3 regions of the Streptacidiphilus sp. PB12-B1b genome follow, and region 3 is predicted to be linked to each of the others. Evidence: riboswitches for the same ligand, from Rfam matches in the RefSeq annotation. Region 3 holds a riboswitch; each other region holds the start of a gene.
What was found. A riboswitch is a leader RNA that binds a small molecule or an ion and turns the genes downstream of it on or off. The one in region 3 is predicted to bind cyclic di-AMP.
Positions count from the first base shown of each region.

Region 1: linked by a shared signal. The riboswitch ahead of GXW83_RS04190 (transglycosylase family protein) and the one ahead of GXW83_RS09130 (NlpC/P60 family protein) in region 3 are both predicted to bind cyclic di-AMP.
Region 2: linked by a shared signal. The riboswitch ahead of GXW83_RS20780 (family 16 glycosylhydrolase) and the one ahead of GXW83_RS09130 (NlpC/P60 family protein) in region 3 are both predicted to bind cyclic di-AMP.

Region 1 covers NZ_CP048405.1:900,284-904,438, forward strand. Annotated here, with positions in the region: gene GXW83_RS04180 (SDR family oxidoreductase) at 1-233, opposite strand, end outside; gene GXW83_RS04185 (cytochrome P450) at 418-1,665, opposite strand; cyclic di-AMP (ydaO/yuaA leader) riboswitch at 1,863-2,012, shown strand; gene GXW83_RS04190 (transglycosylase family protein) at 2,016-2,819, shown strand; gene eno (phosphopyruvate hydratase) at 2,991-4,155, shown strand, end outside.
Region 2 covers NZ_CP048405.1:4,688,046-4,692,200, forward strand. Annotated here, with positions in the region: gene GXW83_RS20765 (M48 family metalloprotease) at 1-601, shown strand, start outside; gene GXW83_RS20770 (cold-shock protein) at 610-1,017, opposite strand; gene GXW83_RS20775 (hypothetical protein) at 1,176-1,580, opposite strand; cyclic di-AMP (ydaO/yuaA leader) riboswitch at 1,774-1,938, shown strand; gene GXW83_RS20780 (family 16 glycosylhydrolase) at 1,944-3,146, shown strand; gene recQ (DNA helicase RecQ) at 3,262-4,155, shown strand, end outside.
Region 3 covers NZ_CP048405.1:2,004,562-2,008,716, reverse strand. Annotated here, with positions in the region: gene GXW83_RS09130 (NlpC/P60 family protein) at 289-1,356, opposite strand; cyclic di-AMP (ydaO/yuaA leader) riboswitch at 1,368-1,519, opposite strand; gene GXW83_RS09125 (NlpC/P60 family protein) at 1,803-2,813, opposite strand; gene GXW83_RS09120 (NYN domain-containing protein) at 3,081-4,155, opposite strand, start outside.

The sequences.
Region 1 (4,155 bases), 1.1 Mb from region 3:
TCGGCGGTCTCCACCAGCGCCCGGACGTCGCTCTCCCGGGTCACGTCGCTGCCGACGCCCACCGTGTGACATCCCTCACGGTCCAGAGCCAGCGCCAGATCCTCGACCCGGCCCGCGTCCAGATCCGCCAGCAGCAGCCCGCGCGCGCCCTCGGCGGCGAACCGCCGCGCCAGCGCCGAGCCGATGCCGCCGGCCGCACCGGTCACCACCACGACCGATCCACTGATCTGCATGTTTCCTGCTCCTCCCGCCGGACCACCGCACAGGCCCGCGCACTGCCGGTGATCGTAGGCAACCCACCGCCACCGCAACAGTGCCCGCCACCGGCGCGGCCCAACCTCCGGGCCACGTCAAGGAGTGCTCAAGCCGTCACCACGAGCTGCCGGTTCCACGAGCTGCCGCTTCCGCGACCTGCCGTCAGCTCGGGGTGAAGGCGACCGGCAGCTCCCGCAGCCCGCGCATGATCAGGCCGCCGCGCCAGCGCAGCTCCTCCGGGTCGGCGGCCAGGGCCAGATCGGGCAGCCTGGTCAGCAGCGAGGCCAGCGCCGTCTGCCCCTCCAACCGGGCCAGCGGGGCGCCGATGCAGTAGTGGATGCCGTGGCCGTAGCCCAGGTGCTGGTTGTCGCGCCGGGTGAGGTCGAGCCGGTCCGGGTCGGCGAAGCGCTCCGGATCGCGGTCGGCGGCGGCGAGCACCACCAGCACCGGGTCGCCGACCGCGATGGACCGGCCGCCCAGCTCCAGCGGCTCGGTGGCGTAGCGCCAGGTGGCCAGCTCCACCGGGCCGTCCCAGCGCAGCAGTTCCTCGACGCCGGTGGCCAGCAGCTCGCGTTCGCCGCGCCGCACCGACTCCTGCAGCAGCGCCCGCTGCTCGGGGTGGCGCAGCAGCGCGTACGCGCCGTTGCCGATCAGGTTGACGGTGGTCTCGAAGCCGGCGAACAGCAGCACGAAGCACATGGCGGCGGCCTCGTTCTCGGTGAGGTGCTCGCCGTGGTCGGACGCCTTGATCAGGCCGGAGATCAGGTCGTCGCCGGGGTGCTCGCGCTTGTGGTGGATGAGCTCGGCGAGGTAGCCGCGGATCTTCTTGACCGACCGGGCCACGCCGCCGCGCGGGCCGCCGCCGTGACGGATCATCATCCCGGCCCAGTCGCGGAAGTCGTCCTGGTCCCGGGCAGGCACCCCGAGCAGGTCGCAGATGGTGTAGATGGGCAGCGGGAAGGCGAACTCGTGGATCAGGTCCGCGCTGCCCCGCCCGGCGAAGCCGTCGATGAAGCGGTCGGTCAGCTCCTGCACCCGGGGCGCGAAGGAGGCGACGGTGCGCGGGGTGAACGCCTTGGAGACCAGTCGGCGCAGCCGGGTGTGGTCCGGCGGGTCGATGTTCAGCAGGTGCGTCATCAGGTTGGCGCTGCGCTCACCGGGGATGCCGGTCCTGCCCCGGGCCGCGGTGGACTCGGCGTGGTGCGCGGGGTTCTTGCTGAGCCCCGGGTGCGCCAGCGCGGTCCGCGCGTCGGCGTACCGGGTCACCAGCCATGCCTCCACCCCGCTCGGCAGCGTGGTCCAGCGCACCGGCTCGTGCCGGCGCAGCCAGGCGTACGCGGGGTAGGGGTCGGCGGCGAACTCCCAGGTGAACAGGGCGGGTGCGGCGGGCGGGGAGGGCTGATCCGGCATGCCCCGACCGTATCCGGTGCACCGGCGCGGCCGGGACGGCTGCGGGGGTGAGGGCCGGGGCACGGAGGGTGAGCGGAGTGTGAGGTGTTCCTGGGAAGCTTGAGATTTCCGGGGACATCTGCCTAGCCTGCCCGGACATGTCCGCCCACGCGGACACCGCCTCGCGGGACGCCGAGTCCTGTCCAGCCGTGCGGCGGCCACGAACTTCGTCATGGGCAGGAGCGGGGGAACCAGGTAAGTCGCCGCAGCTCACAGCGCTGCGGCTTGGGGTGAAGACGCGCCAGCGTCCGGGCTACCTCACGGCCCGAACCCGACAGCTCACCTCGCAGGCGTCGGAGAGGGATCCTGTCATGCTTCTTTCCGGCAACGGACGCCACCGCAAGCCCAGCACCAGCACCGGCAAGCGCCTTGTGGCCACCGGCGTGATCGCGGGCACCGGCGTCGTCCTCCCGCTCATCGGCGCCACCGCCGCCTCGGCCGCCTCGGTCTCCACCTGGGACGCGGTCGCCCAGTGCGAGAGCAGCGGCAACTGGTCGATAGACACCGGCAACGGCTACTACGGCGGCCTGCAGTTCTCCGCCTCCACCTGGGACGCCTACGGCGGCCAGCAGTACGCCCCGACCGCCAACCTGGCCACCCAGGGCCAGCAGATCGCGGTCGCCGAGAAGGTGCTCGCCTCGCAGGGCCCGGGCGCCTGGCCGGTCTGCGGCCCGCAGGCCGGACTGACCGCGGGCGGCGCTCCGGCGGACGTCAGCACCACGCCCGCCTCGGGCGGCTCCGGCTCCGGCTCCGGATCCAACTCCGGCGGCTCCAGCGACTCCTCCGCGCAGCAGACCAGCGCGCAGACCGCCCCGACCACCCACGCCAGTGCCCCGGCCGCGCACAGCAGCGCGCCGAGCCACGCCGCCGCGCCGACCACCACCCACACCACCCACACCACCCACAGCGCCCCGGCGACCACCCACGCCGCCGCCCCGGCCGTGCACGCGATCGGCCACGGCAACTACACCGTCCGCGCCGGCGACACCCTCTCCGGCATCGCCGCCGCCGCGCACCTGAGCGGTGGCTGGGAGGCGCTGTACCAGGACAACAAGTCCACGGTCGGCGGCAACCCGGACCTGATCTACCCCGGCCAGCACCTCCAGGTGGGCTGACCGCAGGGCCGTTGCCCGGTTCCCCTGCTCCCGGAAGGTCGCCGCCAGGTGAACTACCGGTGAGTAGGGGATCCGTCCGGTGAGACGACCGCCGGGTCCTGATGGCTGGAGCTTCGGGTGCGGCTAGGCTCAGGGAGAAGGCTTTCCTCCAGCAATCCCTAGGAGACATCTGTGCCGTCCATCGACGTCGTCGTAGCCCGGGAGATCCTCGACTCACGAGGCAACCCCACGGTCGAGGTCGAGGTCGGCCTCGACGACGGCAGCACCGGGCGTGCGGCCGTCCCGTCCGGCGCCTCCACCGGCGCGTTCGAAGCCCTGGAGCTGCGCGACGGCGATAGCTCCCGCTACGGCGGCAAGGGCGTGGAGAAGGCCGTGCTCGCGGTCATCGAGCAGATCGGCCCGGAGCTGGTCGGCTACGACGCCACCGAGCAGCGCCTGATCGACCAGGCCATGCTCGACCTCGACGCCACCCCGGACAAGTCCTCGCTGGGCGCCAACGCCATCCTCGGCGTCTCGCTCGCCGTGGCCCACGCCGCGGCCGAGGCCAGCGACCTGCCGCTGTTCCGCTACCTGGGCGGCCCGAACGCGCACGTCCTGCCGGTGCCGATGATGAACATCCTCAACGGCGGCTCGCACGCGGACTCCAACGTGGACATCCAGGAGTTCATGATCGCTCCGATCGGCGCGGAGTCCTTCTCCGAGGCCCTCCGCTGGGGCTCCGAGGTGTACCACCGGCTCAAGTCGGTGCTGAAGCAGCGCGGCCTGTCCACCGGCCTGGGCGACGAGGGCGGCTTCGCGCCGAACCTGGAATCCAACCGCGCCGCCCTGGACCTCATCGTCGAGGCCATCAAGGAGGCCGGCTTCGTCCCCGGCCGCGACATCGCGCTCGCGCTGGACGTCGCCGCGTCCGAGTTCTACAAGGACGGCCTGTACCAGTTCGAGGGCAAGGACCGCTCGGCCGCCGAGATGACCGAGTACTACGAGGAGCTGGTCGCGGCCTACCCGCTGGTCTCCATCGAGGACCCGCTGTTCGAGGACGACTGGGCCGGCTGGAAGGTCATCACCAGCAAGCTGGGCGACAAGGTGCAGCTGGTCGGCGACGACCTGTTCGTCACCAACCCGACCCGCCTGGCCCGCGGCATCAAGGAGGGCATCGCCAACTCCCTGCTGGTCAAGGTCAACCAGATCGGTTCGCTGACCGAGACCCTGGACGCGGTCGAGCTGGCCCAGCGCAACGGCTTCCGCTGCATGATGTCGCACCGCTCCGGCGAGACCGAGGACGTCACCATCGCCGACCTCGCCGTCGCCACCAACTGCGGCCAGATCAAGGCCGGCG
Region 2 (4,155 bases), 2.7 Mb from region 3:
CTCCAGCGGCATGCTCCGGGCACTGCCCGGCCCCGAGCGCGAGGCGCTGATGGCGCACGAGCGGGCGCACCTGCGCCACCGGCACCACCTCTTCCTGCTGGCCCTGCACCTGGCCGCGGCGGCCTGCCCGCTGCTGCGCCCGCTGGGCAGGGAGGGCGCGTTCGCCGTCGAGCGCTGGGCCGACGAGAACGCCGCTGCCGCGGTCGGCGACCGGGCGGTGGTCGCCCGCGCCCTGGCCCGCGCCGCCCTGGCGAAGAGGGACCGCGGGGCGGCCGGGGTGCTGGCGGCCACCGGCGGCCCGGTGCCGCGCCGGATCCGGGCGCTGCTCGCCGCCCCGCCGAGGCGGCGGCTGCTGCCGCTGGTCGCCGGGGGCCTGGTGCTGGCGGTCTGCTGCGGCAGCCTGGTGGACGCCACCCAGGACGACGCCGAACTGTTCGCCGGGGCCGCGCCGCACACCGCCGTCGGCAGCGTCCGCCATGCCGTGGACGACGGCCGGCTGCGGCTGCCGCTCCGGTACGACGCCGACGGCGGCACCGGCCGGGCGCAGACCCGTACCGATGCCGCCGTGGTTCCCAACTCCCGCCCCAGCGACCAGCGCTGAGGGACCGGTCAGCCCTCGGTCCACCCGTGGGTCTTGGCGAACTTCAGCATCTCGCCCCGGATCCGCAGAATCTGCTCACCGGTCAGCGACGGCGCCGCACGCAGCAGCAGCTCCGTCATGTCACGGGTGTACTCGGCCACGGACAGCAGGTCGCACATGGGCTCCTCGCCGTCCAGCAGCCGGGGCTCCGCGACCGCGACCGACGGGGCCTCGCCCTGGGCGAGCCGCACCGAGGACGCCTTCAGCCCACGGCCGCCGTCCTCGACCTCGAACTCCACCGCCACCCCGGGGCGAACCGCCGCCTCCGGGATGAGCAGATCGTTCACATGCAGAAACACGTCTTCGCCACCGTGATCGGGAGCGATGAACCCGTACCCGCGGACACCATCGAAACGCACCACACGACCAGCAACCACAGCACCGACCCCCAACAGATCCGGGCCCCTTGCCCGGACGATCCAAGCACCATGATAAGCACTCCCCGCCACCCCCGGGGCCGCAACCCGCCCCACCCGTCACACCACCGACCCCGGCCCCCTGTCCGTGGGCACCGACAGACCGCCCCCGGCGGGGGTCAGCGGCGGATGTCGAGGAAACCGTGTTCGGGGCGGGTGCCGCAGCGGTCGGTGGGGGCGTCGGCGTGGAGGGTGACCGTGAGGACGACGGGGGCGGCGGTGGTGTTGGTGTAGGCCAGGCCCTGGCCGTGCAGCATCTCGATCCAGCCGACCCGGGCCGGGGCGCCGCCCTGCCGCTGGTAGACGGTGAAGACGGTCGGGCCGCCGGTGTCGTCCCCGATCCAGAGGTGGCCGCCGGGCGGGACCGCCAGCGGCGGCGTGCAGCGCAGCTCGCCGGAGTAGGGGACGCCGCAGGCCCAGTCCACATGGCGCAGGACGGTGTCGGCCCGCGCCGGGGCGGTCGGCGCCGGACCGCAGGCCAGGGCGAGGCCGGCGGCGACGGCGGTTCTCAGGGGTGCGCGCATGGACGTGTCCGTTCCACGCCGGGGGCGCGCAGGCCACCCCGTCGGGCGGAGATCACTCGGACAGGGGACGCGCAGCGCCCGTGTGTGAGACAAGGCACATCTCATTGATCGGGGCTCGATGGTCTGCCTACCCTGCTGTCTCCGCCCAGGGCGGAACCCGCCGCCGGGGCGCCTCATCCTGTCCACTCGCCGGTGGGAAACCGAGCTTCGAACGGACAGGAGCGGGGGAACCAGGTCAGTCGCCGTGCCTTCGGCCCCCCGGAGGCACCGGCTAGGGGTGAAGCCGCTCCCCCGCGCGGCAGGGCTGCCTCAGGCCCGAACCCGACAGCTCACCTCGCAGGCGTGTCACCGAGGAACTCCGTCATGCGCCTTCCCCGTACCGCCCCCGCACGCCTCGGCGCGATAGCCGGCGCCGCCGCTCTGGTCGCCGTGCCGCTGATGTCCGGCCCGGCCCAGGCCGCGGCCACCACGCCCAAGGTCACCCAGGACCGGCTCTCCCCCACCGCGATGGCCGCCGGCACCACTGCCAAGGCAACGCTCACCGTCCACTCCGGCTCCTGCTTCACCGCCAGGACGCTCGGCGTCGGCGTCCGCGACTCGGCCGGGGACAACCTGGACTTCCCCGGCTCGGCGTCCGACGTCAGGATCTGCCCGAGCGGCCTGTCCCTCACCACCGGCAGCCGCACCCTGCCGTCCGGGACGTACACCGAGTTCGGCTTCTGGCAGGACTCGGCCGGGGCCTGGCACAACCTGGCCTCGCAGTCGCTGAAGGTCTCCGCCACGACCGGCGCCGGCACCCCCGCGCCCACGTCGACGCCGACCCCGACGTCCACGCCCACGTCCACGCCCACGCCCGCACCGACGTCCAGCGGCTCGCCGGTGCCCGGGCAGTCCCTGGTCTGGTCGGACGAGTTCAGCAACCCGATCAACTGGGGCAGCACCTGGGTCGGCGACACCACCACCGCCTTCCAGTACGGCAACCACAACCCGAACGACAACAAGCTGGACTGGCTGGACGAGAACGCCGTGAACGTCGCGGGCGGCGTCGCCACCTTCACCGCCTCGCCGTCCAGCCACACCCTGGAGAACGGCAAGCAGGCCTGGAACACCGGGCTGCTCACCACCGAGGGCTCCAGCCAGGGCTTCCAGGTGAAGACCGGCGACTACGCCGAGACCCGCGTCCAGCTGCCCTCCGGCACCGGGGCCTGGCCCGCGCTGTGGACCTGGAAGAACGGCAACGGGGAGATCGACACCTTCGAGTACCACCCCGACAACCCCAACCTGCTGGAGCTGACCAACCACGTCAACGCGGCCCACGACTACTACACCAACGCCGCGGCCGTCGCCCCGGGCAAGTGGGTCACCATCGGCACCTACTACGGCGCCAACTCGGTGGACTGGTACGTCAACGGCACCAAGGTCTACTCCGACGGCACCGGTGTCGGCGCCAATTGGTCGGCCTACCTGATCCTCAGCCTGTCGGTGAGCGCCGGCGAGTACCACCCGGCGCCGACCGGCACGGCCCCGATCAGCTTCGCCGCCGACTACGTCCGCGTCTACCGCTGACCGGAGCGACGGCGCAGCGGCGGGCGGGCGCGGACGGTGTGCCGCGCCCGCCCACCCGGGCCGCTGCTGACGGTTTCCGTCCCGTCGTGACAGTCCGGGCCCGTACAATCGGCGGATGAGCGCTCCGGACCTCCCCGACACCGCCCCGGCCACCGAGGACGAGGGCGGTGCGGCCCTGTCCGTGCTGCGCCGGGTCTTCGGCTACGACGCCTTCCGGGGCAGTCAGCAGGAGGTCGTCGAGCATGTGATCGGCGGCGGCGACGCGCTGGTGCTGATGCCCACCGGCGGCGGCAAGTCGCTGTGCTACCAGATCCCGGCGCTGGTGCGCCCCGGCGTCGGGGTGGTCATCTCCCCGCTGATCGCGCTGATGCAGGACCAGGTGGACGCGCTGCGGGCGCTGGGCGTCCGGGCCGGGTTCCTCAACTCCTCGCAGAGCATGGACGAACGGCAGCTGGTGGAGGCCGAGTTCCTGGCCGGCGAGCTGGACCTGCTGTACCTGGCGCCCGAGCGGCTGCGGGTGGAGGCGACCGTCCGGCTGCTCCGGCGCGGCACCATCGCGCTGTTCGCCATCGACGAGGCGCACTGCGTGGCCCAGTGGGGCCACGACTTCCGCCCGGACTACCTGGCCCTGTCCTCGCTGCACGAACAGTGGCCGACGGTGCCCCGGATCGCGCTGACCGCGACCGCCACCGAGGCCACCCACGCCGAGATCACCTCCCGGCTGAACCTGCAGGACGCCCGCCACTTCGTGGCCAGCTTCGACCGGCCCAACATCCAGTACCGGATCGCGCCCAAGGACGAGCCGCGCAAGCAGCTGCTGCACCTGCTGCAGACCGAGCACCCGGGCGAGTCCGGGATCGTCTACTGCCTCTCCCGGGCCTCGGTGGAGAAGACGGCGGCCTGGCTGGTCGAGCGCGGGGTGGACGCGCTGCCCTACCACGCCGGGCTCGACTCCCGGGTCCGGGCCGAGAACCAGTCCCGGTTCCTGCGCGAGGACGGCCTGGTGATG
Region 3 (4,155 bases):
GGTGCCGGGCCCGGGGCGCGACGTCGGCTGCGTCGGTACGGGCCTGGCGGCCCCCGGCGCCGCCCGGGGAGGGCGGTCGACGACACGGAGGGCCGAGGCCAGACGTTAGCGAGTCCGACGCGGCTAGTCCAAACCCCCACAACAGCGAAAATATTCGCCCATTTCGCACACATCGGCGGGGCCGCCCGCGACCTGGGCGGGGCCGGGTACGCCGACGGGCCCGCTCCCCGGTGGGGAGTCGGACCCGTGCCGCTGTTCGGTGCCACCGGAGGACCGGTGGCCCGCAGGCTAGAGGTGGCGCATCGCGTAGATGGAGCCGATGGTGCTGAGCGACTCGTAGCGCACCTCCGCGCCGGGGTGCGGCGCGTGCAGCACGATGCCGTTGCCGGCGTACATGCCCACGTGGGAGTCGTCGTTGAAGAAGATCAGGTCGCCGACCTGGAGGTCGGACACGCTGGACACCGGGGTGCCCACGTCGATCTGGTCGTAGGTGGTGCGGCCGATGTCCATGCCGGCCTTGGCGTAGGCCCACATCATCAGACCGGAGCAGTCGAAGGTGGTCGGGCCGGTGTCGCCGTAGACGTACGCGTCGCCGATGCGGGTCTGCGCGGCGGCGAAGGCGGCGGCCTCGACCGAGTCGCCGGGGGCGGAGTGGCCCAGGTCGGCGCTGCTGCCGTAGCTGCTGCCGCCACTGCCGACGTGCGCGGTGGTGGTGGCCGGCGCGGTGTTCAGGGCCACGTTGACCGCGGCGCGCTGGGCGGCGGTGAAGGAGTTCAGCTTGGCCTGCGCGGCGGCCAGCTTCTGCTGCACCTGGGCCTTGGCCTCGGCCAGCTGCTTGCTGGTGGCGTCCAGGGCCTTGAGCTTGCCCTCGGCGTCGGACTTCTCGTTGTCCAGGGTGGCCTGCTCGGTCTGCAGCGAGGACAGTGTGGTCGCCTGGTTGTTGTCCACCTGCTGGTTCATGGACGCCTGGTCCAGATAGTCCGTGGGGTCGGAGGAGAGCATCAGCTGCACCGAGGGGTCGATCGTGCCCTCGCGGTACTGCGCGGCGGCGGTGGCCCCCAGGCTCGCCTCCCGGGCGTTGACCGCGGCCTGCTGCCGGGCGATCTCGTTCTGCAGGGTGGTGACCTGCTTCTGCAGCTGCTGCTGCTGTTCCTGCGCCGCGTCGTACTTCTGCACGGCGGTGTCGGAGGCGGTGTTCAGCTGCTCGACCTGCGCCTTGAGCGACGCGGTGGTGGGCGTGGGAGCGGCCTGCGCGGACTGCGCGTTGGCGGCGATGGCCACGGCGGTGACCGCGGCGGCGGTGAGCACGGTCACCCGGGTACGACCCGGCGATTTGGGACGACGGTGGGACGCCACGAAGGCGGTACTCCTTCTTCCTACGTCCGCCTACCGGGTGAGCTGACGGGTTCGGGCTGGAAGATCGCCCTACGGCGCTTCACCGGCTGGGAGCCGGCCTGGCGTCGATTCACCCCGAGGAACAAGTGGTTCCCCGGCTCCGAGTTGTCGGCATCCCCTGTGGGCGGCGAGCGCCCTGCCACGCCTCGGACTCGGCGGGAACCTCCGCTGCCACCCGGACCGGGTGATCGACGTCGCGGTGGTTCGGCCCCCGACACTAGTGACCCAACCGTGATCCGTTCAAATCATTGTCAGGAAAATGTTTCTGACGCTTCGATTTCCTGTCGGAACAGCGACGCACCGCAGTCCCATGGTGACCGTATGCCGTCGACATCGCTGCCAAAACGGTCAGAACGGTCGAACCAGGGGGACAGATGTGGTAACAGTCACATCACGGGAGGGCAGCGTCAGATGCGGCGGACGGCGACGACCCCGCCGAAGTCGGAGATCGGCATGATGGAGACGGTGTAGCCGTACTCCGGGGCGTTCAGCAGCATGCCGTTGCCCGCGTACAGGCCGACGTGCGCGCCGTCCTCCAGCACCACGATGTCGCCCACCTGGATGTCCGACGGGCTGACGTAGCTGCCCACCGACTCGTCGGCGTAGGAGGAGTGCGGCAGGCTGATGCCGGCGTGCGCGTAGGCCCACATCACCAGGCCCGAGCAGTCGAAGGCGTCCGGCCCGGCGCCGGCCCACTGGTACGGCGCGACGCCGACCTTGCTGAGCGCCGCCCGCATCGCCGTCTGCGCCGCGGCGGAGATGCCGCTCAGGTCGACCTGGCTGGGGGACATGGTGGAGCCGTTGCGGTCGCCGCCGATCGAGCCGTACCCGCCGCCGCCACCGCCGTTCACCTGCGCCTGCTGAACCGGCGTCAGCGAGGCCATCACCGTCTGCGCCTTCTTCAGCTGGGACTGCGCGGCGGCCTTGTTCTGCTGCATCTGCTTGAGCAGCGCCTGCTCGGCCGCCAGCTCGGCGGTGGCCTGGGCCTTCTGCCGGTCCAGCAGCTGCTGCTGCGCCTCCACGCCCGAGAAGACCGCGGCCTGGCTGGAGTCCAGCTCGCCCTGGACCGACGCCTGGTTGAGGTAGGCGGTCGGGTCGGTGGAGAGCATCAGCTGCACCGAGGGGTCCACCGCACCGGTCCGGTACTGGGCCGCCGCCTCGGCGCCCAGCTGGGCCTCCTCGGTGTTGATGGTGGACTGCTCGCGGGCGATCTCGTTCTGCAGCAGCGCCACCCGCTGCTGCAGCGCCTGCTCCTGGCTCTGCGCCTGGTCGTACTTCTGTCCCGCCGCGTCGGCCGCCTGCCGGTCCGCCGCCACCTCCTTGGTGGCCTGGCTGAGCGTCAGCTTGGGCGCCGCCTGCGCACCGGCCTGCGCCGAGATCGCTACGGCCGTCGCCGCCGCAGCAGTGAGGACCGACACGCGGGCGCGGCTCGGTTGCTTCGGGCGGCGATGTGAGGCCACGAGGTCTCAGTTCCCTTCCGGCGACCGCCGAGGGGCCCGCGCCGCGACCCCCGCTGCGACGCCCGGGCACGGGCGGGAACCCCCGCATCACCCGGTCGGGCGATCGTCAGGACAGAGGTTCGAGAGCAGAGACTAGTGAGATCGATATCAATCTGTCGCCCTCAGGGCGAAAACAGTCAGCTAATGCGAAGAATGTCCGTCTCAGTAATCGGATGAAACGGACCTTCAGGTGCGGACCAGTCGCCGCAGCAGCATCGCCGAGGGCACCGGACGCGCCCCGGCCTTGCGCACGCCGTCCGCCACCTCGCGGTCGGTGGAGACCACCACCACCGGGCGCCCCTCCGGCTCGGCCCGCACCAGCCGCCGGATCAGCTCGTCGGCGGTCTCGCCCGAACGGCTGAACAGCACCCGCACCCCGCGCGGCGGCGCCATCGGCACCGGCGCGTCCAGATCCTTGCCGTCGAACACGCAGGTCACCTCGGCGCCGCTGTGCCGGGCCAGCAGCGACAGGCCGTTCAGCAGCCGGGCCCGCTGCTTCTCCAGCGGCAGCGTCGGATAGCCGCTCTTGGTGACGTTGTAGCCGTCCACCACCAGGTGCGCCAGCGGCAGCTGCAGCAGCTGGTCCAGCAGCGCCGGATCGTCCGCGTCCAGCGCCCTGCGGGCCACGTCGTGCGGGGAGGCCGTGGTCGGCGAGACCGCCTCCACCGACTCGGCCGGACGGCCGGACAGCGGCGGCAGGCCCAGCTCCCGCTGCAACCCCTGCGCGCCCTGCAGCACCACGTCCAGCAGCAGCCGCAGCCGCATGTCCTCCGCGCTGCGCCCCTCGCGCGAGGCCCGCTTGGACGCCTCCAGCGCCGACTCGGCCTCGGCCAGACGGTGCTTGAGCCGGCGCAACTCGCTGTCCACCGCGCCGCGTTCGGTCGCCCCGGACGACCGCAGCGCCTCCAGCTCGGCGGTCACCTTGCGGGTGACCGCCTCGGCGCGCCGGGTGTCCGCCTCCAGGCTGCGCAGCTTCCGGCGGAGCGAGTCGCCCTCCTTCTTCGCCGCGTCCAGCTCGCTGCGGCTGCGCTCGGCGTCGGCCCGGGCGGTGTCGCGCAGCGCCGACAGCTCCGCCTGGAGCTTCTCGACCAGCCGCGCGGACTCGGCCGCGGCGCCCTCCGACTCGACCCGCTCGACCTCCTCCCCCGCCTCGCCGACCAGCCGGCTCCAGCCCGCCGGGCGCAGCAGGTAGGCGACGGCGGCGACGTCCAGCGGATCGACGGCGGCCGGGACCACGCCCGACTCCAGGACGCTGACCAGG